DNA from 3 places in the Natranaerovirga pectinivora genome. Region 2 is predicted to be linked to each of the others. Evidence: predicted binding sites of a transcription regulator. Region 2 holds the regulator's gene; each other region holds the start of a gene.

Region 1 (8,154 bases), on a different contig from region 2:
TAGAGAGGCTTTTTATATTGCTCAAGAAGGCAGACCAGGGCCTGTATTAATTGATATTCCTAAAGATATTACAATTAATAAAACTGAATATATAAAAGCTGAGCCCAAAGTAGTTGATAGAAGTTTAGATGAGATTGATAGTACATCCCTTGATGTGGCTATTGAACTTATAAAAGCCTCTAAAAAACCATTTATCTATGCTGGTGGTGGGGTAATATTATCTGAGGCAGCTGATAATTTGTTAAAATTTGCTGAAACCATTCAAGCACCCGTAACATGTAGTTTGATGGGTCAAGGTGGATTTCCTGGAGAACACCCATTGTATACAGGTATGGTAGGAATGCATGGTAGTAAAGCTTCTAATATAGGCATTACACACTGTGATTTATTAGTTGTTATTGGCGCTAGATTTAGTGATAGAGTTATTGGAAAAGCAGATAGTTTTGCTAAAAGAGCAAAAGTATTGCATATTGATATTGATCCAGCAGAAGTCAATAAGAACATTAAAACATATCATCATATTATTGGGGATATAAAAGGCGCTTTAGAAAAAATTAATAATAGCCTTGAGCCAATGGATAGAGAAGAGTGGATTACAGAAGTTACTGAGTTAAAGCAAAAATATCCGCTTAAATATAAGGATACCTGTCTAACGGCTCAATATGTTCTAGAAAAGCTGTATGAAGTGACCAATGGAGAAGCTATCATAACAACAGAAGTTGGACAACATCAAATGTGGGCAGCACAGTTTTACAAGTATAATCATCCTAGAACATTTCTATCCTCTGGTGGTTTAGGAACTATGGGATATGGATTTGGGGCTTGTATTGGTGCTCAAGTAGCTAACCCAGATAAGGTGGTAGTTAATATTGCTGGTGATGGCAGTTTCAGAATGAATCTAAATGAAATTGCAACAGCGGTAAGATATAACTTACCATTAATCGTACTTGTTATGAACAATCACGTATTGGGAATGGTTCGTCAATGGCAGAATCTATTCTATGAAGAGAGATATTCTTATACCACATTAGATAGAGATATTGATTATGTTAAATTAGCAGAAGCATTTGGTGCGGTTGGATATAATCTGACAGAAAAAGAAGAGGTAGAAGAAGTATTAAAGAAAGCCATTGAAGAAAAGAGACCAGTTATAATTAATTGTGAGATCGATAAAGATGATAAGGTGTGGCCTATGGTAGCGCCAGGTGCTCCAATTGATAATATTATGGTAGGAGAGTAAAGATTTAACCAACTATCTCAAGGATTAAAGTGGGGACTATAGATGTATTCTTAAGCTTATCTTATGTTTATATAAGAAAAAATATATAAAGGTATGTTTTCTAAATCTATAGAGACTTAAATCCTAGGAATGGTTGGTTTTATTGTCAACAAAAAGAGTTAAAACTTTAACAAGTAAGAGTATCACTATTGACTAATTTATGGTAATAGTTTATCATAAAAATAAGTGTGAAATCGCAAAAAGATTAGTATAATACAATAATTTTAATCGATTTCTTTATATTAAAAGGAGGTTATCTAAATGAATCGTGTTTATAATTTTTCAGCAGGTCCAGCAACTTTACCTGTAGAAGTTCTAGAACAAGCAGCCCAAGAAATGGTTAACTATAAAGGAACAGGTATGTCCGTTATGGAAATGAGCCATCGTTCCAAAGCATATGAAGAAATAATAAATAATGCAGAAAAAACGCTAAGAGAGATTATGGAAATACCTGATAACTATAAAGTATTGTTTTTACAAGGTGGGGCATCTTTACAATTTGCAATGATCCCAATGAATTTAATGACTAAACATAAAAAGGCATTAATGCTTAATACAGGTGCTTGGTCTAAAAAAGCAATATCAGAAGCTAAAAAATTCGGCGAAGTTGTGGTTAAAGCATCTTCAGAAGATAAAACTTTTAATTACATTCCAGATGTAGAATCACTAGATTTATCAGAAGATGCAGATTATGTATACATTACGAATAATAATACTATTTATGGTACACGTTTTACAACATTACCTGATACTAAAGGAAAGCCATTAGTAGGTGATATGTCATCTAATATCTTATCAGAAAAAATAGATGTATCTCAATATGGCATTATTTTTGCGGGTGCTCAAAAAAATATTGGACCTGCTGGTGTTACAGTTGTTATTATTCGTGAAGATTTAATAGGTCATGCCGATGCTTCTGTACCAACTATGTTAGATTATAAAACACATGTAGATAATGATTCTATGTTTAACACGCCTCCAACATACAGTATTTATATTGCTGGACTTGTATTTGAGTGGATTAAAAAATTAGGTGGCGTTTCAGCAATGGAAAAAATCAATAATGAAAAAGCAAATATCTTATATAACTACTTAGATGAAAGCAAATTATTTTCAGGAACAGCTGAGAAAAAAGACAGATCCTTAATGAATATTCCATTTATCCTTCCTACAGAAGAATTAAATGCTCAATTTATTAAAGAAGCTGCTGCCAAAGGGTTTGTTACTTTAAAAGGTCACCGTTCAGTTGGTGGTATGAGAGCAAGTATTTATAATGCAATGCCAGTTGAAGGTGTTCAAAAGCTTGTTGACTTTATGAAAGAATTTGAAGCTAAAAACAGCTAATAGTAAAGAATAAGTAGCTAAAAAATAATGAAGGTGGGAAAATAATGAAAAAAATTCGTTGTCTAAATCCTATTTCAAACCAAGGATTAGATTTATTAGAAAAAGATCTATATCAAATAGTAGAAACCGATGATGCGGATGCCATACTTCTTAGAAGTTTTAAAATGCATGATTTTGAAATATCTGATTCAGTAAAATCTATTGGTAGAGCAGGGGCAGGGGTAAATAATATACCCATTGATAAATGTTCTGAAAAAGGTGTTGTTGTTTTTAATACGCCAGGAGCCAATGCAAATGGTGTAAAAGAATTAGTAATCGCAAGTCTATTATTATCTTCAAGAGATATTGTTGGTGGTATCAACTGGGTAAAAGGTCTTGAAGGAGATAGCGAAGTAGCAGCAAAAGTAGAAAAAGGCAAATCACAATTTGTAGGACCAGAAATATTAGGTAAAAAAATGGGTGTTATTGGCTTAGGTGCTATTGGTGCTTTAGTTGCTAATACAGCAGTTGGATTAGGAATGGAAGTTCTAGGGTATGATCCATTTATTTCTGTTGAAGCCGCTTGGAGTTTATCAAGAGCAGTAAAAAGATCTATTAACTTAGATGAAATCTTTGCTGAATGTGATTATATATCAATACATGTTCCTGTAATAGCAGAAACAAAAGGTATGATTAATAAAGATGCTTTTGCCAAAATGAAAGATAATGTACGTATTATTAATCTTTCAAGAGGCGAGTTAGTTAATGATGATGACTTAGAAGAAGCAATAAAATCAGGTAAAGTAGCTAAATACGTTACAGATTTCCCTAATGAAAAAGTAGTGTCAATGGAGAATGTTATTTCTATACCTCACTTAGGGGCTTCTACACCAGAATCAGAAGATAATTGTGCAATAATGGCAGTAATTCAAACAAAAGATTACTTATTAAATGGAAATATAACAAATTCAGTTAATTATCCAGCATGTAATATGGGTGTTTGTCAAACGGCGGCTAGAGTAGCAATTAATCACAAAAATGTACCTAATATGGTTGGCCAAATTACAACTTTATTGGCTAACAACAATATAAATATTGTAGATATGATTAATAAGAGCAAGCAACAATGGGCTTATACATTAATTGATGTTGAAAATGAAGTAGCAGAAAACATCGTAAAAGAATTAGAAAATATTGAAGGCATCGTTAAAGTAAGAGTAATATAGTAACAGGTTGAGCTGCCCAAAAATCAGACGTTTTTTAGGCAGCTCTTTTCTATATACATGGATATAATAGAATTAGTATTACAACTAATAACGAGAGGGCTGAGATAAATGATAAACTTTAAAAGGAAATCGAATAAACAGCTACGAAACCAAGTGATTAGACAAGATAATAATAATGACATTGATACTATAATAGAAGTACTTAAAGATATTAATGAGAACTTTAAATCTAATAAATCTTTTTATGTAGATGACGACAAATTTGAGAACAAAGAGCTTACTAAGAGATTCAATGAACTATTGGATTTATTTAATGGTAATGAAGTAATTGATACATTAAATAAATCTATTAATAACGTGACCCAAGTGGATTTTGTTTCGAGCATGTTAAATAGTGTGAGGAATCAAAACAATTCCTTAGATAGTATGGTTAGTTCAAGTGAAGAATTAAAGGCATCAGTAGAAGAAGTTAGTAATAATACTCAGCAAATTGTTGAGTTTACTAATGAAACCTACAAGAATTCAAAAGAAAGTGTAGAGAATATAAAGGAGTCAATTGCATTCGTAAAAAAATCCTTTGAAGACATTCAAGAGATAAGTGAAAGAGTTGATAATTTTAACGATAAAATGCAATCTATTACAAAAATTATTGATGTTGTAAAAAGCATTGCAGAACAAACAAATTTATTATCTTTAAATGCAAGTATAGAGGCTGCAAGAGCAGGGGAACATGGATTAGGATTTGCAGTAGTTGCTGATGAAGTAAGAAAACTTTCAGAAAGCACTAAAAACTCAGCCATTGATATTGAAGAAATTATAAAAGAATTACAAGGTGACATTAATGTCTTAGTTGAAAATATGAATAGTACATCAAACCAATTAGAAAATGGTAATAACCTTGTATCAACATCTGTTGATTCTGTCATAAAAATAAACGATTATATGGGTCAAATAAATGAAACAATATCTAGAATTGCAAGAACAATAATTGAACAAGATACTGTTATGGATACGATAACAAAAGATATGAATGGTCTATCAGAAGAATCAAAGTATTTGGATGAATACTGTAATGAAACAGGAAAATTGATTTTCGAGATGGCAAGGTTGAATGATAGAGTGAGAGGTAGACTATCAAGATACTCACCATATATTAGTTTTAAAGAGTGGATTGAGATATATAAAACGGACCACGTGATGTTTGTATATAGAATTCAAAACATGTTATTAGGATTTGAAAAGCTAGAATTAGAGAAAATGAACAATCCAAAAGCTTGTAAATTAGGAACATGGTATTTCAATATTGACGATACAGCTTTAATTAACAAAGCTGAGTTCCAAGCTATTGGAAAGAATCATAATGAATTACATAGGTTAGCAGATCTTATTATAAAAGATTATTATAGTGGGAATATTGATAGTGCAAAATTAAATTATGGTAAGATGAAAGCACCACTAGAAGAGTTAATTAAAAATATGGACATTATTAAAAATATACTATAGGGTTAAATCTAGGAGGAAGAAAAAATGGCTATAATTAAACCATTTGCTGCTGTAAGGCCAACAGACAAAGAAGTTAAAAATGTAGCAGCATTACCATATGATGTAGTAAATAGAGAAGAGGCTAAAGAAATTGTAAAAAATCAGCCGAATTCTTTTTTGAAAATCGATCGTGCTGAAGTACAATTAGAAAGTTCAGTAAGCACATATGATCAACAAGTTTACTTAAGAGCAAGAGATACTTTAAATGAAATGATAAATGAAGGGATTTTTATAAGAGAGGATAAAAAAGTCTTCTACTTATACCAATTAACTATGGATGGTAGAAAACAAACAGGACTTGTTGCTTGTTCATCAATAGACGATTATATTAATAATGTTATTAAAAAACATGAAAAAACCAGAGAAGCAAAAGAGCAAGATAGAATTAATCACGTGGACTACTGTAATGCTCAAACGGGCCCAATCTTTTTAGCCTACCGTTCAAATGATACAATTAAAAACATAGTAGATGAAGTTAAAGAAGCTAACAAACCAATCTATGATTTTGTTGCAGATGATAATATTGGACATACTGTATGGATTATTAATGAAGATGAAAAAATTGAAGCCATTGAAAAAGCATTTGTGGCTATAGAAAACACATATATTGCTGATGGGCATCATAGAACAGCTTCAGCGGTAAAAGTAGGATTAAAAAGAAGAGAAGAGAATCCAGGATATAATGGAAGTGAAATGTTTAATTATTTCTTATCAGTAATCTTCCCACAAGATGAATTAATGATTTTACCATATAATAGAGTGGTTAGAGACTTAAATGGTAATGATGAAGGATCACTAATTGAAGAAATAAGCAAATCTTTTGAAGTTGAACTTATTGGAGAAGAACCATTTCAACCTACTGAAAAAGAAACTTTTGGAATGTTTTTAAATGATAATTGGTATAAGTTAACTATAGATAAGGCTTTAGTAGATAATGAGGATCCTGTTAAAAAATTAGATGTATCATTATTACAAGATTACTTACTAGATCCAATATTGAATATTAAAGATCCAAGAGTAGATGATAGGATTGATTTCGTTGGTGGAATAAGAGGATTAAAAGAGTTAGAAAAAAGAGCTACATCAGATATGAAAGTTGCTTTTTCAATGTACCCAACATCTATTGAAGAGTTATTTGAGGTATCCGATGCTGATAAACTGATGCCACCAAAATCAACATGGTTTGAGCCTAAACTTAGAAGTGGTATTTTTATAAATACCATTGATAAATAACAAAGAAAATGTGTGCATTGCACACATTTTCTTTGTAGATACATATTTTAAAGAAAAAAATAACATATACCAATTTGTTTATAGTATAATGAAAGAGTATGATATATAGGAGGGATTGAAATGAACAATAGAGATTTTACTGAAGAAGTCATTGATATTGGAGCAAAAGGAAATTTTGACAAATACAAAAAAAATGTTAAGAATTATACAACACTAGGAATTATGGTTGTATTACTTATAATTTTATCGCTTAACAGTGTTTACAAAGTAGATGATGGAACTGTAGGTGTGGTTATAAGGTTAGGAAAAGTTTCAAAAGTAGAAAGAAGTGCAGGAATACATTTTAAAATACCACTGATAGATAGTGTAAGAAGTGTGAATACTTCAAGAGTTAGTATAATGGAATATGGCTATCAAACAGTGAGAAGAGGTACTGAGACTTCAGAGCCTGTATATGCTGAAAATTTTGATGAGGCAACTATAATTGTAGATGCTGTTAACAATAATGCCTCTATAGCACTCATATATCTTATGGTACAGTATAGAGTAGTGGATCCAGTGAATTATTTGTTTAAAGTAGATGATATTGAAGGGACTCTAAGATTGGCATTAGAAGATTCAATTAGAACCACCGTTCAAGAACTCACTTTAGACGAGGCAAAAAAAGAAAAACCACTTATAGACACAAGAGTTAAGGAAGTATTACAACAAAAAATGTATCAATATGAATCAGGTATTGATATAATATCTGTCCAAACACAAGATGTTGAATTTCCTTCAAATGTAGAGATTGCATATCAAGAAAAAGAGAATGCTAATCAATATAAAAACAGTAAACTAGAAGAGGCGGAAAAATACAGCAATACAGTAATGCCAAGGGCTCATTCCCAAGCAACACAAATGATGGAAGAAGCTAAAGCATATGAAAGGCAAGTAATTGCTCAGGCTAACGCAGATGTTGCTCAATTTAATGCCCTTTACAATGAATATATTGTTAATCCTGAAATTATCCAAGAAAGATACTACATAGAAGCAATGAGAGCATTTATCGAGAATAATAATGTTATTATTGATAACACCGTAGACGATTCAATATATAAATTCTTTAATTTTAATAATAATGCTTTAAGACAAAGTGTTATAGACTAGGGGGTGGATTTATGAAGAAAACAGGAATTATAATAGGGATAATTTTTATACTGACATTAATAATTTTAAGTAGTTCAACATTTATAGTTAATGAAGATGAAATAGCAGTTATTAGGAATTTTGGTCGTGTTACGGCAATAATAGTTAATCCATCTGACAAAGAACAAGTCATTGGCAACCTAAAAAATAATGATAGATATGAATCAGTGAAACTGAAAACAGAAAAAGGGTTGCACTTTAAAATACCATTTATACAAAGTATCAATAAATTTACTAGTAAAAACTTAACTTATAAATCTAATACAGCAATTATTCAAACTAGAGATGATAAAAAACTTGAAATTGCGATGTATGCTCAATATAGAATAATAGATCCACTTGTATTTAGTCTTACAGTAAGCA
Region 2 (8,154 bases):
TGGTATCGGTCCAGCAATTACTGGTCAAGCTCAAAGAATTCTTGAGTTCTTATTAAATGATGAAGTGAATAAAGGAAAAGTAGAATTTAGAGTAATAGAAGGTTGTACTATTGAAAAAAGAGCTGAAGTTGGGAAAGCTATTCCTGATGACGTATTAGAAGAATTAAAAAAATGTCATGTAATATTAAAAGGTCCTACAACTACACCAAGAAAGGGCGATCCATGGCCAAATGTTGAAAGCGCCAATGTTGCAATGAGAAAAGAATTAGACTTATTTGCAAATGTTCGTCCAGTAAAAGTTCCTGAACTTGGTATTGATTGGACTTTCTTTAGAGAAAATACAGAAGACTCTTATGCTTTAGGAAGTCAAGGGGTTAATGTGTCTGAAGACTTAGCAATTGACTTTAAAGTAATTACAAGTCAAGGGACACAACGTATTGCAGAAGCTGCTTTTGACTATGCTAAAAAGAATGGTAAGAAAAAAGTAACAGTAGTTACAAAAGCAAATGTAGTAAAAACAACAGATGGTAAATTCTTAGATGTATGTAAAGAAGTATCTAAAAATTATCCAGAAGTTGAAATGGATGATTGGTACATCGATATTATGACAGCAAAACTTATTGATGAAAAAAGAAGAACTCAATTTGAAGTATTTGTATTACCTAATCTTTATGGTGATATTTTAACAGATGAAGCTGCTGAATTCCAAGGTGGCGTAGGTACAGCTGGAAGTGCAAATATTGGTAAACAATACTCAATGTTTGAAGCGATTCACGGTTCTGCTCCAAGAATGGTAGATGAAGGTAGAGATATCTATGCTGATCCATCAAGTGTTATTAGAGCAGGTGCAATGTTATTAAATCACATTGGCTATATAGAAGAAGCAGATAAATTATATAAAGCATTAGAAATCTGTTCTCAAACTGAGAAAAAACTTGTTATGACTGGTAGAGATACAGGTGCAACAAGTGCGGCTTATGCTAATTATATTATGGAAACAATTGATAAATTAGGGTAATTCAAGGAGGCGCCTCTGTTGAGCGAGTATAAGGTCCAAGATGAAGTAACAGACAAATATTCTTTAAGAGGAAGAGTCTTTCATAGGATTAGAGAAGACATTCTGACAGGAAAATATAAAGAAAATGAATCCTTAAAAGAAACATCTATTTCTAATGAACTAGGTGTAAGTCGTACACCTGTACGTGAAGCAATTCGTCAGTTAGAATTAGAAGGACTAGTTAGTATTATACCTAACAAAGGTGCCGTTGTTATGGGTATTAATGATAAAGATATAAAAGATATTTACGCAATTAGGTCTCTCCTAGAAGGATTGTGTGCAAGATGGGCAGTGGACAATCTTACAGATATAAAGCTAGAGAAGCTGGAAGAGATCATTTGCTTGTGTGATTTTCATATAAGTAAAGGACATTTTGAACATCTATATGAACTAGACAATAGATTTCATGAAGCCTTATATGATGCTGCTAATAGTAGAACTTTAAAGCATATTTTATCGGACTTTCATCATTATGTCCAAAGGGTTAGAAAAGCTTCATTGGCTTCAACAGATAGAGCTATTAAATCTATTGAAGAACATAAAGCTATATTAGAAGCAATAAAAGCTAAAGATAAAGATAAAGCAGAAGAATTGGCTAATCTTCATATTAAAAATACATCAAAGAATGTAATAGACAACAAATTATGAATAAAAAAAGCACAGCTATGTGCTTTTTTTATCAATATATAAATTAGTAAACTTATACAGGAGGATGAAAAGCAAATGGTAAAATTATATGACACAGGTGCTTATCTATTAAATGGTAAAGAATTAATTGCTGAAGATGGAGATGCGGCTTCAATAATCAAAAATAAAATAGGTAAAGAAATTACTAAAGAAGATGCGAAAAAAGGGACGATAACTTATTCAATTCTTAAAAAACATAATACATCAGATAGTGAAAATGATTTAAAAATGAAATTTGATTCATTAACCTCTCATGACATTACATATGTAGGTATCATTCAAACGGCAAGAGCAAGTGGAATGACAAAGTTCCCAGTACCATATGTATTAACAAATTGTCACAATAGTCTATGTGCTGTTGGAGGGACAATTAACGAAGATGACCATAAATTTGCTCTATCAGCAGCAAAAAAATTCGGTGGCATATATGTGCCTCCAAATATAGCGGTTATTCATTCTTACAATAGAGAAATGATGACAAAATGTGGCAATATGATTCTTGGATCAGATAGCCATACTAGATATGGATCTTTAGGGACAATGGGTGTTGGAGAAGGTGGAGGAGAGATAGCAAAACAACTTCTAAGCCAAACTTATGATATAAAAAGACCTGAAGTAATAGGGATTTATTTAACAGGAAAACCACAAAAGGGTGTTGGACCTCAAGATGTGGCTCTTCAAATAATAGGTAATGTATATAAAAATGGTTATGTTAAAAATAAAGTGATGGAATTTATAGGCGATGGTGTTGAGAATCTTGATATTGAGTACCGTAATGGTATTGATGTAATGACAACAGAAACAACTTGTTGGTCATCCATATGGTGTACAGATGAAAAAGTTAAAGAATATTATGATATTCATGGAAGAGTAGAGGATTACTCACAGTTAAATCCAGATGAAATCGCATATTATGATGGTATTGTATATGTGGATCTTTCAACTATTGAGCCTACAATTGCATTACCTTTCCATCCAAGTAATATATATACCATTGAAGAGTTTAAAAAGAATCCTATAGAAATTATGGAAAAAGTTGAAAAAGAAGCAAAAGAAATCTTTGGTTCTTCAGAGATTAACTTTGATCTTAAAAGCAAAGTTAAAGATGGTGAAATTTATGTGGATCAAGGTGTTGTAGCAGGCTGTTCAGGTGGTACTTATGACAATATAATCGCAGTAGGAGACATTCTAGACGGTAAATCAGTTGGAAATGGATTATTTCAATTAAGTATATATGCAGGAAGTCAGCCAACATACTTAGATCTTGTGAATAAAGGGACTATAGGAAAAGTAATGGAAGCAGGTGCCATTGTTCGTTCAGCTATCTGTGGCCCTTGTTTTGGTGCTGGTGATACCCCAGCCAATCAAGAATTTTCTATAAGACATACAACAAGAAACTTTCCTAACCGTGAAGGTTCTAAACCTGGAGAAGGTCAAATATCCTATGTGGCACTTATGGATGCTCGCTCAATTGCAGCGACAGCTATTAATGGAGGCAAGTTAACTTCAGCTACTGAATTAGATGTAACATATACAGAACCTAAATATACCTTTAATCCTGCTATTTATGAAAAAAGGGTTTATAATGGTGTTGGCAATGCACAACCAGAGGAAGCACTTATTTTTGGTCCAAACATTAAAGATTGGCCTCAAATACCAAGTTTAACAGATGATTTATTGTTAAAAGTAGTAAGCTATATCACAGACCCTGTTACGACAACGGATGAGCTTATTCCTTCTGGGGAGACATCATCATTCAGATCAAATCCTCATAGATTAGCAGAATTTACACTTAGTAGAAAAGACCCTCAGTATGTTGGTAATTCAAAAGAAGTTCACAAGCTTGAAATAGATAGAGAAGAAGGCATTAACGTTACTGAAAAATATGAAGAGCTTAAAAAGGTATATGACAACATTAGAAAAATAGATGGATATGAAAACATTGATCCGAGTAATATTGGTATTGGAAGCACTATTTTTGCATATATGCCAGGTGATGGTTCAGCCAGAGAACAAGCAGCATCTTGCCAAAGAGTTATTGGTGCTTGGGCTAATATTGCAAAAGAGTATGCAACAAAAAGATATAGATCTAACTTAATTAACTGGGGTATGGTTCCATTTGAAATCAAAGAGGAAATACCATTTGGTAAGAATGATTATATCTTTGTTCCTAAAGTAAAAGAAGCAATTCTTAATGGTGAAGCACAAGTAAAAGCCTATGTTATTGGAGAAGATGCAAAAGAGTTTACTCTTAATATTGGAAGTTTAACAGAAGACGAAAAGAAAATTCTTGTTTCAGGATGTCTTATTAATTTTAATAGAGTCAACTAAATCCAAAACGTAATGAAAAATAATAAGGTTCAAATTTTCATTCTAGATTAGAATGAGAATTTGAACCTTTTATATGCTAATTGTTTATTCTTCTAAATGGGTCTCCCATAGATCATATAAACTTAATAGGGTCATTTCTAAGGCGCTTTTTTCATCATTTAATTCATTTAAAATAATATGATTGGTATAATTTTCTTCTAAACAGAGAGCAGCATCAATCTCTTCAATCCTTTTCTCTTTTTCAAGAATGCTAGCTTCTAATTTTGATAACTCTGCTAGTCTTTTTCGTTCTTTTGCTTGATTTTCTTTCTTCTTGATCCAATCGTCTTTTGTAGAAGCCATTGATTTAGGATCTAGCATATTTTCGTTAGAAATTTCTTTGCTTTGTGTTTCTTTCTTTTCAACAAAGTAATCATAGTTTCCTAAGTAATTGGTAACGCCAGTAGGGGTTAATTCTAAAACCCTAGTAGCGGTTCGATTAATAAAATATCTGTCATGTGATATATATAAAATAGTTCCTGTATATTGGTTTAAGGCATTTTCAAGAACCTCTTTAGAGAAAATATCTAAGTGGTTAGTAGGTTCATCTAAAAGAAGAAAATTGGCTTCTGATAACATAAGTTTTGCAAGGGACAATCGTCCTTTTTCTCCACCACTTAATTGATAAACTTGTTTAAATACATCATCGCCAATAAATAAAAAAGCAGCCAAGATATTTCTGATTTCACCAGTTTTCATATTTGGATAGGCATTAGAGATTTCTTCAATTAAATTATTTGAATCTGTTAAAGAAGTATATTCTTGGTCAAAGTAACCACATTTAACTTTAGATCCTAATTTAACATCACCTGTGTTTCCTTCTAATTCTCCAAGAATGATTTTTAATATAGTGGTTTTACCTGTTCCATTATCTCCAATTAAAGCAATTTTGTCCCCTTTTTTAATATCAAAAGAAATATTTTCAAAAATCATCCGATCATCAAAGGATTTGCTTATGCTATTTACGGCTAAAACATCATTTCCACTAATGACCTGTGGTTCTAATTGAAGATTCATATCTGTTTTTAATTCTTGAGGTTTATCTAATACATCTATTTTGTTAAGAGCTTTCTCCCGACTTCGAGCACGTTTAACAGATTTTTCTCTGTTAAAAGAACGAAGCTGAGTGATAACTTCTTCTTGTTTTTTTATTTCTTTTTGTTGATTCATATAATGTTTTAATTGAACATCCCTGTCAATAGCTTTTTTTTCAGCATAGTCACTATAATTACCAATAAATATTTTGCATTGAGTATTTTCAATCTCAATGATTTTATTAACTGTTTTATTAAGGAAGTAACGATCATGAGAGATAATAATTAAGGAGCCATCATAGGTGTTTATGTAATTTTCTAGCCAGCTAATAGAATTCATATCCAGATGATTTGTAGGCTCATCAAGGAGTATTAAATCAGGTTTCATTAATAATAGTTTTGCTAAAGAAACTCGTGTTTTTTGCCCGCCAGAGAGGGTGTTTATGGTCTTAGAGTGATCTTCTGTAACAAATCCAAGCCCTTTTAAAACCCCTCTAATTTCACTTTGATAGCTATAGCCGTCTAAATCTTCGAATTTTTGTTGTAATTTAGCATACTCATTCATAAGGGTTTCAAGTTGAGTACTAGTAGCTTCTTTCATTTTCTTTTCAACCGTTTTAATTTTTATTTCTAGTTCAAGAATGTCCTTTTTTGAATCTAACATTTCATCATAAATTGTACTATTAGAGTTTAAATCTTGTTCTTGTGATAAATACCCCAAATTAATTTGATTAGGTATGATAATTTGACCTTCGTCTGGAGTTATATGACCTGATAGTATTTTAAACAGTGTTGTTTTTCCTGCACCGTTTACGCCTACTAAGCCTATTTTTTCTCCTTTTTCTATATGAAATGATACATTATTTAAGATTGGTGTAATACCAAAAGATTTGCTGATGTTTTTACAAGCAAGTATCATTTTGAAACCTCCATAATTCATCTTTTGTCATAGTATATGATACCATTCAAAGTGAATAATGAAAAGGTTATAATTGACTTTATGTTCATAAAATAATATAATAATTTAAAGGAAACAATAGTGAGGGAGTGACCAACATGTTACCAGAAAAAAAAATATCAACAGCAGTAATAAAAAGGCTTCCTAGATACTATAGGTATTTAGGGGATTTACTAGAAAATGATGTTGTAAGGATCTCCTCTAAAGAGTTAAGTGAAAGAATGAAAGTAACAGCGTCTCAAATAAGACAAGACTTGAATAATTTTGGAGGCTTTGGACAACAAGGCTATGGATATAATGTTGAGCATCTTTATAAAGAAATTGGTAAAATATTAGGACTAGAAAATAAGTACAATGTTATTATTATTGGAGCAGGTAATCTAGGACAAGCTTTGGCAAATTATACAGATTTCGAAAAAAGAGGATTTATTGTTAAAGGACTTTTTGATGTTAATCCAAGACTCGTAGGTGTAGAAATTAGAGGATTAGAAATTAAAGATATAGATGAAATAGAAAATTTTGTTATAGAAAACAATATTCATATAGCAGCCCTTACTTTACCAAAACAAAAAGCACCAAAAGTTGCAAGTGATTTAGTAAAAGCAGGGATTAAAGGGATTTGGAATTTTGCTCCTATCGATTTAAACTTACCAAAGGATGTAGTAGTAGAAAATGTACATTTATTAGATAGTTTGATGACATTATCTTATACCATAAGTAGAAAAGAGAAAAAGAAAAAACAACAAAAATAAAATACAGTGTGCGTACAAATAAAAGAAGGTGGATATACCTTCTTTTTCTTGATGGGTGAATTCCTATTTAAATAATTCATATAACTCATAGTAAGATATATGAAATAAGATATAATAGATTATAAGGAGGGATGATGATGTTATTTTTAAACCATAAAAAAACTATTGATATACCTATAAATAAGAAAGTGCCTCTACTAACCCTAGATAACCGATGGCATGAGCTGTTTCCAAGTAATAATAAACCTAAAAAAATAGTAGAATTAGAAAATAAATTAAACAAACTTATTCAAGAACAAGGGAAAGTGAATACAGAGTTTAAAGAATATACGTTACTAAAGAAAAAATTCGTTTCAGAAATAATGAATAATATGTCAGAGGCCTTTGAAAAAAAAGATGAAAATGCGTCTAAAAATATGGAAAAAAGCAAAAAATACATAGATGAAATAAATGAAAAACTTATAAAATACGAAATGATTTTAGATGAGTTACCACACAAAATAAAAGAGACAAATGAAGAACTTCTAAAAGTTAGCGTTAATATATGTTATAATGATATGGAGAAAAGCAAAAAAGAAATAGTGAAGTTAAATGAATGGATTGAAGAAACTAAAAGCAAATTAAAAGAAAACATAATTATAAAACAAGAAAAAGAAGAACAAAATCAAAAAGTGTATACATACTTACATGATTTATTAGGATTTGAAATAATTAACTTATTTGATGATGATTATGGTGATGAAGAATGATAAAAGGGATAGGAACAGATATCATAGAGCTTTCTAGAATAGAAAAAGCAATTAGAAACAAAAGTTTTGTAAATAAATACTTTACAGAAAAAGAAATTAATCTATTTATAGAAAGAAATTGGTCTGTTACTACTATTGCAAGTAATTTTGCCATAAAAGAAGCTGTTTCAAAAGTGTTGGGAACAGGTTTTAGAGCAATTGAATTAGTACATATAGAAGTATTAAGAGACTCTTTAGGTAAACCTTATGTCCTTTTATACAGTAAAGCCAAAGAGTTGCAAAAAGAATTAGGAATACAGACTCTCTTTGTATCTACGTCTCATAATAAAGAAAGTGTTGTAGCATTTGCCATTGGAGAAGGTGACTTATGATAAAATTAGTAACTGGAGAGGAAATGCAATTAATTGATTCTTATACCATAAAAGAAATAGGAATACCATCTATGGTACTTATGGAAAGGGCTGCCCTGGGAATTGTAGACCATATATTAAAAAGAAAGCATATTGAAAACGAAAAAGTCTTTATACTTTGTGGTTCCGGGAATAAT
Region 3 (8,154 bases), on a different contig from region 2:
TAAATACAAGCAGAAGAAATAACAATGAATTTGGTATACCATCGGGTTTTACAGTGCCTCTTGATTTGGCTTATGAGAGGAATGTATCTACCCACTTAATGGTTTTTGTTAGAGAGGAAAGTATTCTTGTAAATGGTCAAAGTATGCCTTTGGTGGACTATATTGTTTCTAATAAAAATGTGAGAAGTACAGTCATTGGTCAAATAGTAAAAGAATTGAACAGTATTAATGGCAATGATCAGTATGAATTTGATGGTGTTGTTATAGATTTTGAAAAGATGAAAGGTGAGTATTTGGCTGGGGAATTTAATCACTTTTTATCTGAGTTAAAAGAAATATTAAGTCAATACAATAAAAAATTGTATGTTGCAGTTCATCCTAAAAGAAGAACAGGCCAACCCTACTTTGATGGGTATGATTATAAAACCATAGGAGAAATTGCAGATAGAGTAATATTAATGGCTCATGACTATAATGCCAAACAATTATCAGAACGCGATATGGCATTAGGGTATACCTTAACCCCTTTAACGCCAATTGAAGAAATATATTATGCCTTAATGGCCATAACAAATGAAGAAACAGGAATAAGTGATAGAAGTAAAATTATGTTGCAAATTTCATTTGATTCTGTACAATGGAAGCTTCAAGAAGGTAAAGTAATCAATAAATACCCTTATTCTCCAACATATGAATCTATTAAAAATCGATTAATAAAAGATGTAAGTATAAGTTATTCTAGCATTAACCAAAACCCATTTGTTAACTTTTACGATGATAGAGATAATAGCTATAATGTTTTATGGTATGAAGATTCTAGAAGTGTTAAAGCAAAAATTGAATTGGCTAGATTATTTGGTGTTCAAGGACTATCTCTTTGGAGACTGGGTAATATACCAAATTTTGAAGAAGAATATGAAAAAGAAATTTATCTTGATGTATGGAATCGGATTATTGAATATAGACATTAAATTTAATGATCCTTCATTTGAATCGGAGGGAAAGCGATGCTTTTAAAAGAAGTAAAGGAATATTTAGATGCAACAGTCCTGACAGGAGAAGAAATGCTTATGGAAAGCATTGATTATGGTTATGGTTGTGACTTAATGAGTGATGTGTTAGCTTTTGTAAGTAATAATGTTTTACTTCTTACAGGTTTAACCCATCCACAAGTTATTAGAACTGCAGATATTCTTGACATTAAAGCAATTGTTATTGTAAGAGGTAAAAAAGTGGATGATGAATTTATATCCATGGCTAAAAGAAAAGAAATTGTGGTATTAGCAACAAGACATTCTTTGTTTAGTGCTTGTGGCATATTATTTGAAAAAGGTCTATTAGGAGAGGAGATTGCTCACAATGACTTTTCATTATGATGTATTAGGAGATGAATTTACCCATGCAGGTGTGGCTTCTAGTAAAGTGAAAAAGATTTTAAAGCAATTAGGAGTCCCTGCTGAGATTGTAAGAAAAGTTGCTATTGCAATGTACGAAGCTGAAATTAATATGGTTATTCATGCCAATGGTGGGGTAATAGATGGTGATATTAATGAAGATAGAATATATATTGTTTTAAAGGATGAAGGGCCAGGTATTGAAGATATTAAGTTGGCAATGAAGGCTGGGTATTCTACTGCTACTGCAAGAGCTAGGGAGATGGGTTTTGGAGCTGGTATGGGTTTGCCTAATATGAAGAGGCATAGTGATGATTTGAAGATTACTAGTGAAGTTGGGAAGGGAACTGTTGTTGAGATTATTGTTTTTTTAAGTTGAATTGTTGCCTTTCCTTTCAGCCGGTCGACGCCAACTCAATTATATATACCTTCCAGAAACTACAAGACTGGTTAATTGATAAATTTGGAATGAAAATAATATGTGATACTTTGACGATTTCTAATACTGAATTGTAAGGAGTTGACTTTTTTATGGTGAAGCAACATTCGGTTTATCTTGATAAAGATAGATGTACTGGTTGTACAGATTGTATCAAAAGGTGTCCAACAGAAGCAATTCGAGTAAGAAATAAAAAAGCAGTTATTATTGATGAAAGATGTATTGACTGTGGTATGTGTATTAAAGTTTGTAAAAACATGGCTAAGAAGGCCAAAGCAGATGATGTAAGTATTATTAATCAGTATAAGGTTAAAATTGCCATTCCAGCACCCTCTTTATATACTCAGTTTAAGGGCATACATAATGTTAATAAAATTCTTATGGCATTAAAGGATATTGGATTTGATGAAGTCATAGAAGTTGCAAAAGGTGCTGAGTTGGTAACAGAAAAAACGAAGGAATATATTAAAAACAATAGTAGGAAACAGCCTATAATATCTTCGGCTTGTCCAGCTGTTGTAAAAGTTGTTCAAAGTAGATTTCCTACTTTAATTCCAAACATATTGCCATTATTATCGCCTAAAGAAATCACTGGTCGAATGACAAGAACCCATTTTTTGGATAAAGGGTATAAGGATGAGGATATAGGTGTATTTTTTATATCTCCGTGTGCTGCAAAAATCACCAATAGCAGGTACCCCACTTTAATAGAGAAGTCTGAGGTTGATGGGGTAATCTCCATTAAAGACATATACAAATCTATGGTTAAGGCCATAAAAAAGAATGATCATCATTATGAACATCTAAGATTAAGTTCTAATAGAGGTATGTTTTGGGCGGCACCTGGAGGTGAGGTGAGTGCTTCAAAAACCATTAATTATGTGGCAGTTGACGGCATAGAAAATGTTATTAGAATTCTAGAAATGATTGAAGATAATGAGTTGAATAATGTGGAATATGTTGAATGTTTGGCTTGCACTGGGGGGTGCTTAGGCGGTCCATTAACTGTTGAGAATCCATTTGTATCTCGATGTAGAATGGATAAATTAAGTAGGTACCATAAGAATCATCCTGAAACTAGGGATATCCATTTTGTATTAGAGTCATTGGATTATGCATGGGAAAAACCTCTAAAGCCTAAAGAAGTGTTACGGTTAGATGAAGATATATCAGAAGCCATAAAAAAAATGGAAGAATTAGAAAGGATTTACCAAGAACTACCTAAAATTAATTGTGGATCCTGTGGTTCCCCAACTTGTAAAGCTTTGGCAGAAGACATTGTATTAAAAAATGCTAATATTGAAGATTGTATATTTATGTTAAGAAAAGAAGTTGGTCAACTTGCAGAACGTATGGTTGAACTTGCTGAAAAATTACCACGTTCAATTAAAGAATAAAAAATATAAGGTGGGAAAAATATGACAGTAAAGGAATTAATAGAAAAGTTATCTCTTAAAATTGTTGCAGGAGAAGAAGGGATTAACAAAGAAGTAAAAGGAGGATTTACTGGTGATTTGCTTAGTGTTGTAATGGGAAATGCAAAAGAAGGGCAAGTATGGGTGACCATTCAGAGTCATATTAATATTGTTGCTGTAGCTGTTTTAACCAATATTGCTTGTATTATAGTTACAGAGGGCTTTGAAATAGACCAAGATGCAATTATTAAAGCGAATGAAGAAGATATCTCTATTTTAGTTTCAAATAAATCTTCTTATGATATGATAAAAGAACTTATAGAAATAGGAATAGGATAGCTATGAAAGAAATTTCAATGCATATAACGGATATCGTTTCAAATAGTGTTAGAGCAAAAGCCAACAATATTACTGTTGAAGTTGTAGAGGATTTAATAAATAATTTATTAAAAGTCATTATTATGGATGATGGGATCGGAATTGATGATGAATTAATACTCACCATTAAAGATCCTTTTGTTACCAGTAGAACACTAAGAAAAATTGGTTTAGGAATTCCCTTATTTGATCAAACCTGTAACCAATGTAATGGGAATCTAGTAATACAATCAAAAAAAAACCAAGGTACTAAAATCACTGCTTCCATGGCATACAATCATATTGATAGGCCCCCGTTAGGTGATTTGCCAACGTCAATTGCAGGCATTATAATATCCATGGACAAGAGTAATTTTAGCTACAGACATTTATATAACAATAAAAAATTTGAAATAACATCTAAGGAAATTTATGAAATATTAGGTAATGAACTATCAATAAATAATCCTAAAATATACCTATGGTTAAAAGAATACATCAAAGAAAATATTAGTGAATTATATAATATTTAGGTAAAATTGACTTATTTACTCTAAAAATTTGTTATAATTTAGTTATTTTAATTATAATCATTAACAGATAATAAAAATTATTGGTGTTTAATACCAAAAGAATGATAATCATTTCACAATGAATAGATGATTATTATTTTTTTTCAACAAATTTTGTAAAAAAATGTTGAGAAAGGCTACTGATTAAATTAAGAAACAAGGGTAAGGCCTTGAATTTGGTTGAGATTACATCCTTTGTAGAGTTTTTATCAATCGTTGTGCTTATTGGTTATTTGTATTATTATAAAGTTAACACTGTATACAATAATCATATATAAATAGGAGGTCTATCATGGGGGCTTTGACATTTAAAAGGGGAATTCATCCTAAAGATTTCAAAGAAGCTACAATGAATAAGCCAGTTGAGTATATTCTTCCAAAAGGAGATTTGGTTTTTCCGCTTATTCAACATTTAGGAGCACCTTGTAAACCATTGGTTAAAAAAGGTGATCGTGTATTATTAGGAGAAAAAATTGGAGATACGGATGCGTTTTTTGCTTCACCAATTATTAGCTCAGTATCTGGAACAGTAAAAGATATTAAGCCTGTCCTAGTACCAAACGGTTCAAAAGTAGAAGCTATTATTATTGAGAATGACGGCCTTTATGAAGAACATGAAAGCATTCAACCAAGAGAGAATATTGATGAGTTAACACCAGAAGAAATTAGAAAAATTATTAGAGAAGCTGGAATTGTTGGAATGGGTGGTGCTTGTTTTCCAACACATATTAAATTAACACCGCCACCAGAGAAAAAAATTGATTATATTGTGGTAAATGGTGCGGAATGTGAACCCTATCTTACTTCAGATTATAGAGTTATGTTAGAAGAACCTGATAGAATTATTCTAGGTTTAAAAATAATTCTTAAATTATTCCCAGAAGCAAAAGGTGTAATTGCCATAGAAAACAATAAACCAGAAGGTATTAAAATTCTTAAAGAGTTAGTAAAAGACGAAGAAAGAATGGAAGTTGTAGCTCTGAAAACTAAGTATCCACAAGGTGCAGAGAAGCAGCTTATTAATGCTGTTACAGGAAGAACTTTCGTCTCAGGAATGTTGCCTTTAGATGTTGGTTGTATTGTACAAAATATTGATACAGTTATTGCAATCCACAGAGCAATTCACAGAGGAAGACCTTTAATGCGCAGAATCGTAACTGTTTCAGGTGGTGCTATAAAAGAGCCTAAAAACATTAAAGTAAGAATTGGAACAAACTTTGAAGAGTTAATTGAAGCGGCAGGCGGCTTTATAGAAGAGCCTGTGAAAATTATAGCAGGTGGCCCAATGATGGGCTTAACGGTATTTTCAACTGATTTACCAATTATGAAAGGTTCATCAGGTATTATATGCTTAACAAAAAAAGAAGCAGAGTTATTTGAAGAATCTAGCTGTATTAGATGTGGGAAATGTGTTGGTGCATGTGCAAATGGCTTGTTGCCAATGTATCTTAACCAATACGCATTAAGAAAAGATGAAGCAATGTTCTTAAAGTACAAAGGAATGGAATGTTGTGAATGTGGAAGTTGTTCATACACCTGTCCATCCAAAAGACATATCGCACAAACAATTAAAACGACTAGACGTGAAATATTAGCAAATAGAAAAAAATAGGGGTGGTTTAGATGACAGATAATATGTTAGTTGTATCCTCATCTCCTCATATGCGTTCAAATGAATCAACACAAACCATTATGAGAGATGTTATTATAGCTCTTTTACCAGCAACTTTTTTTGCTGTGTATAACTTTGGCAGCAGGGCTTTAATTGTTACAATTTTAGCTATATTAGGTGCTGTTGCATCGGAATGGCTTTTTCAAAAGGCAACGGGTAGAAAAAATACCGTTACTGATTTAAGTGCAGCACTTACAGGGTTGTTCGTAGCATTAAATATACCATATACAGTTCCTTTTTGGATTCCTGTGATAGGTAGTGCTTTTGCTATTATAGTTGTTAAACAAATTTTTGGTGGTTTAGGACAAAACTTTATGAACCCAGCATTAGCTGCGAGAGCATTTTTAGTATTGTCATTCCCAAGAATTATGTCTATTTGGTCCTTTGATAGTGTGACATCAGCGACGCCATTAGATATATTAAAAGCTGGTGGTAGAAATATGCCATCGCTTCAAGATGCCTTTTTAGGAAACATCGGTGGAAGTTTAGGAGAAGTTTCAGCAGCAGCCTTATTAATAGGAGCAGCTTATCTATTAATTAGAAAAGTAATTACTTGGAGAATTCCATTTGTATATATCGGTACAACTATTGCCGTTATTGCTGCAATCCAATTTTTTAATGGCAATGGCTTTGATATTAATTATTTATCTTACCATGTATTTACAGGTGGTTTAATACTTGGGGCTTTCTTTATGGCAACAGACTATGCTTCTTCACCAGTAACACCTAAAGGGCAAATAATTTTTGCTATTGGTGCAGGTATTGTTACAGCTGTAATCAGACTTTACAGTGGTATGCCTGAAGGTGTAAGTTATGCAATCTTATTTATGAATTTATGGGTTCCAATTATAGAGAGATTCACTATTCCAAAAGCATTTGGAGAGGGGGATTCCCATGGGAAAAAATAATATCTTTAAAAATGCATTAATCTTATTTGCAATTACATTAATATCTGGCGCATTACTTGGTTTGGTTTATGAATTAACAAAAGATGCAATCGCTGAACAAGGAATGTTAAGACAATATGCTGCATTAGATAGTATTACCCCAGAAGTGGATACTTATAACCCTCTTGATGTAATTAATGATGGAGATACAGCTATTGAGATTAGAGAAGTTCTTGAGATTATTAAGGATAATGCTGTAATTGGTTATAATTTTATTCTTGATAATAACAGAGGGTATTATGGAAGAATTACTATTGCAGTTGGTATTAGTTCAGAGGGTACCATTAATGGTATAGAAATTATAAGCCATACAGAAACGGCTGGATTAGGTTCAAGGATCACTGAAGCAGGATTCAAAAACCAGTTTAAAGATGAAGTGGCTGAACCGTTTAAGTTAGGTTCATCAGGAACTTCAGGTGATAATACAATTGATTCTATTAGTTCTGCAACTGTATCTTCTGAGGCAGTTGTAAATGGTGTTAATAAAGCAGTAAATTATTATAATGAACATTTAGGGGGGGCACAGTAATATGAATGGTTTTATAAATAGACTAAAAACTGGTATTTTTACAGAGAATCCTATTTTTATTCAAATATTAGGTATGTGTCCAACCTTAGCCGTTACAACAAGTGCTTACAATGGTATGGGGATGGGATTAGCAACAATGGCCGTTCTTATAGCTGCTAACTTTGTTATTTCCCTACTTAGAAATATTATACCTAATAAAGTGCGTATACCAGCATTTATTGTTGTTATTGCATCTTTCGTTACAATGATTGACTTAATTTTGGCAGGGTATATACCTAATTTACATGATCAATTAGGAATTTTTATTCCGCTTATTGTTGTTAACTGTGTTATTTTAGGTCGTGCAGAAGCCTATGCATCTAAGAACAAATTATTGCCAGCTGTCTTTGATGGTGTAGGTATGGGTCTTGGGTTTACCCTTGCACTTACATTAATTGGTGCAGTGCGTGAACTTCTTGGTGCAGGAGCAATCTTTGGCTTTGAAGTAATGAATGCTATTACAGGTTTTATTTATAATTTACTTGGAGATGGTCAATTATTTGGTTTGCAAGTAATTGGTGAGCAGTTCGAAGCTATTGGTATCTTTGTACTTGCACCGGGTGCGTTTTTCGTACTAGGATTCTTATTAGCAATATTTAATAATATTAAAAATAAAAAAATGAAGAAAGCTTAAGGAGGGGTTTAGATGGAATTGATTTTATTATTTGTTGGGGCAGCATTAGTTAATAACGTTGTATTAGCAAGATTCTTAGGTATCTGTCCTTACTTAGGTGTTTCTAAAAAAGTGGAAACGGCTACAGGTATGGGCCTTGCCGTTACATTCGTTATG

What was found. The regulator Rex, encoded in region 2, represses fermentation and respiration genes when NADH is low (regulators of the CRP and FNR family bind a similar motif). The targets are predictions, from matches to a motif close to ATTGTTAANTANTTAACAAT.
Region 1: the regulator Rex is predicted to act here: its motif matches at 1,395-1,414, upstream of serC (3-phosphoserine/phosphohydroxythreonine transaminase).
Region 3: the regulator Rex is predicted to act here: its motif matches at 4,239-4,258, upstream of rsxC (electron transport complex subunit RsxC).

What each region holds. Positions count from the first base shown of each region.
Region 1 is NZ_SMAL01000002.1:407,586-415,739, forward strand. Features, by position in the region: gene ilvB (biosynthetic-type acetolactate synthase large subunit) at 1-1,240, shown strand, start outside; gene serC (3-phosphoserine/phosphohydroxythreonine transaminase) at 1,541-2,623, shown strand; gene EDC18_RS04350 (phosphoglycerate dehydrogenase) at 2,668-3,828, shown strand; gene EDC18_RS04355 (methyl-accepting chemotaxis protein) at 3,937-5,331, shown strand; gene EDC18_RS04360 (DUF1015 domain-containing protein) at 5,356-6,603, shown strand; gene hflK (FtsH protease activity modulator HflK) at 6,724-7,752, shown strand; gene EDC18_RS04370 (SPFH domain-containing protein) at 7,764-8,154, shown strand, end outside.
Region 2 is NZ_SMAL01000003.1:32,186-40,339, reverse strand. Features, by position in the region: gene EDC18_RS05020 (isocitrate/isopropylmalate family dehydrogenase) at 1-1,018, shown strand, start outside; gene EDC18_RS05015 (GntR family transcriptional regulator) at 1,037-1,705, shown strand; gene EDC18_RS05010 (hydratase) at 1,781-4,075, shown strand; gene abc-f (ribosomal protection-like ABC-F family protein) at 4,160-6,067, opposite strand; gene EDC18_RS05000 (redox-sensing transcriptional repressor Rex) at 6,205-6,858, shown strand; gene EDC18_RS04995 (hypothetical protein) at 6,996-7,607, shown strand; gene acpS (holo-ACP synthase) at 7,604-7,978, shown strand; gene EDC18_RS04985 (NAD(P)H-hydrate dehydratase) at 7,975-8,154, shown strand, end outside.
Region 3 is NZ_SMAL01000004.1:115,723-123,876, reverse strand. Features, by position in the region: gene EDC18_RS07635 (S-layer homology domain-containing protein) at 1-971, shown strand, start outside; gene EDC18_RS07630 (DRTGG domain-containing protein) at 1,008-1,376, shown strand; gene EDC18_RS07625 (ATP-binding protein) at 1,360-1,773, shown strand; gene EDC18_RS07620 ([Fe-Fe] hydrogenase large subunit C-terminal domain-containing protein) at 1,926-3,230, shown strand; gene EDC18_RS07615 (DRTGG domain-containing protein) at 3,252-3,587, shown strand; gene EDC18_RS07610 (ATP-binding protein) at 3,590-4,138, shown strand; gene rsxC (electron transport complex subunit RsxC) at 4,470-5,789, shown strand; gene EDC18_RS07600 (RnfABCDGE type electron transport complex subunit D) at 5,801-6,757, shown strand; gene EDC18_RS07595 (RnfABCDGE type electron transport complex subunit G) at 6,744-7,325, shown strand; gene rsxE (electron transport complex subunit RsxE) at 7,327-7,998, shown strand; gene rsxA (electron transport complex subunit RsxA) at 8,011-8,154, shown strand, end outside.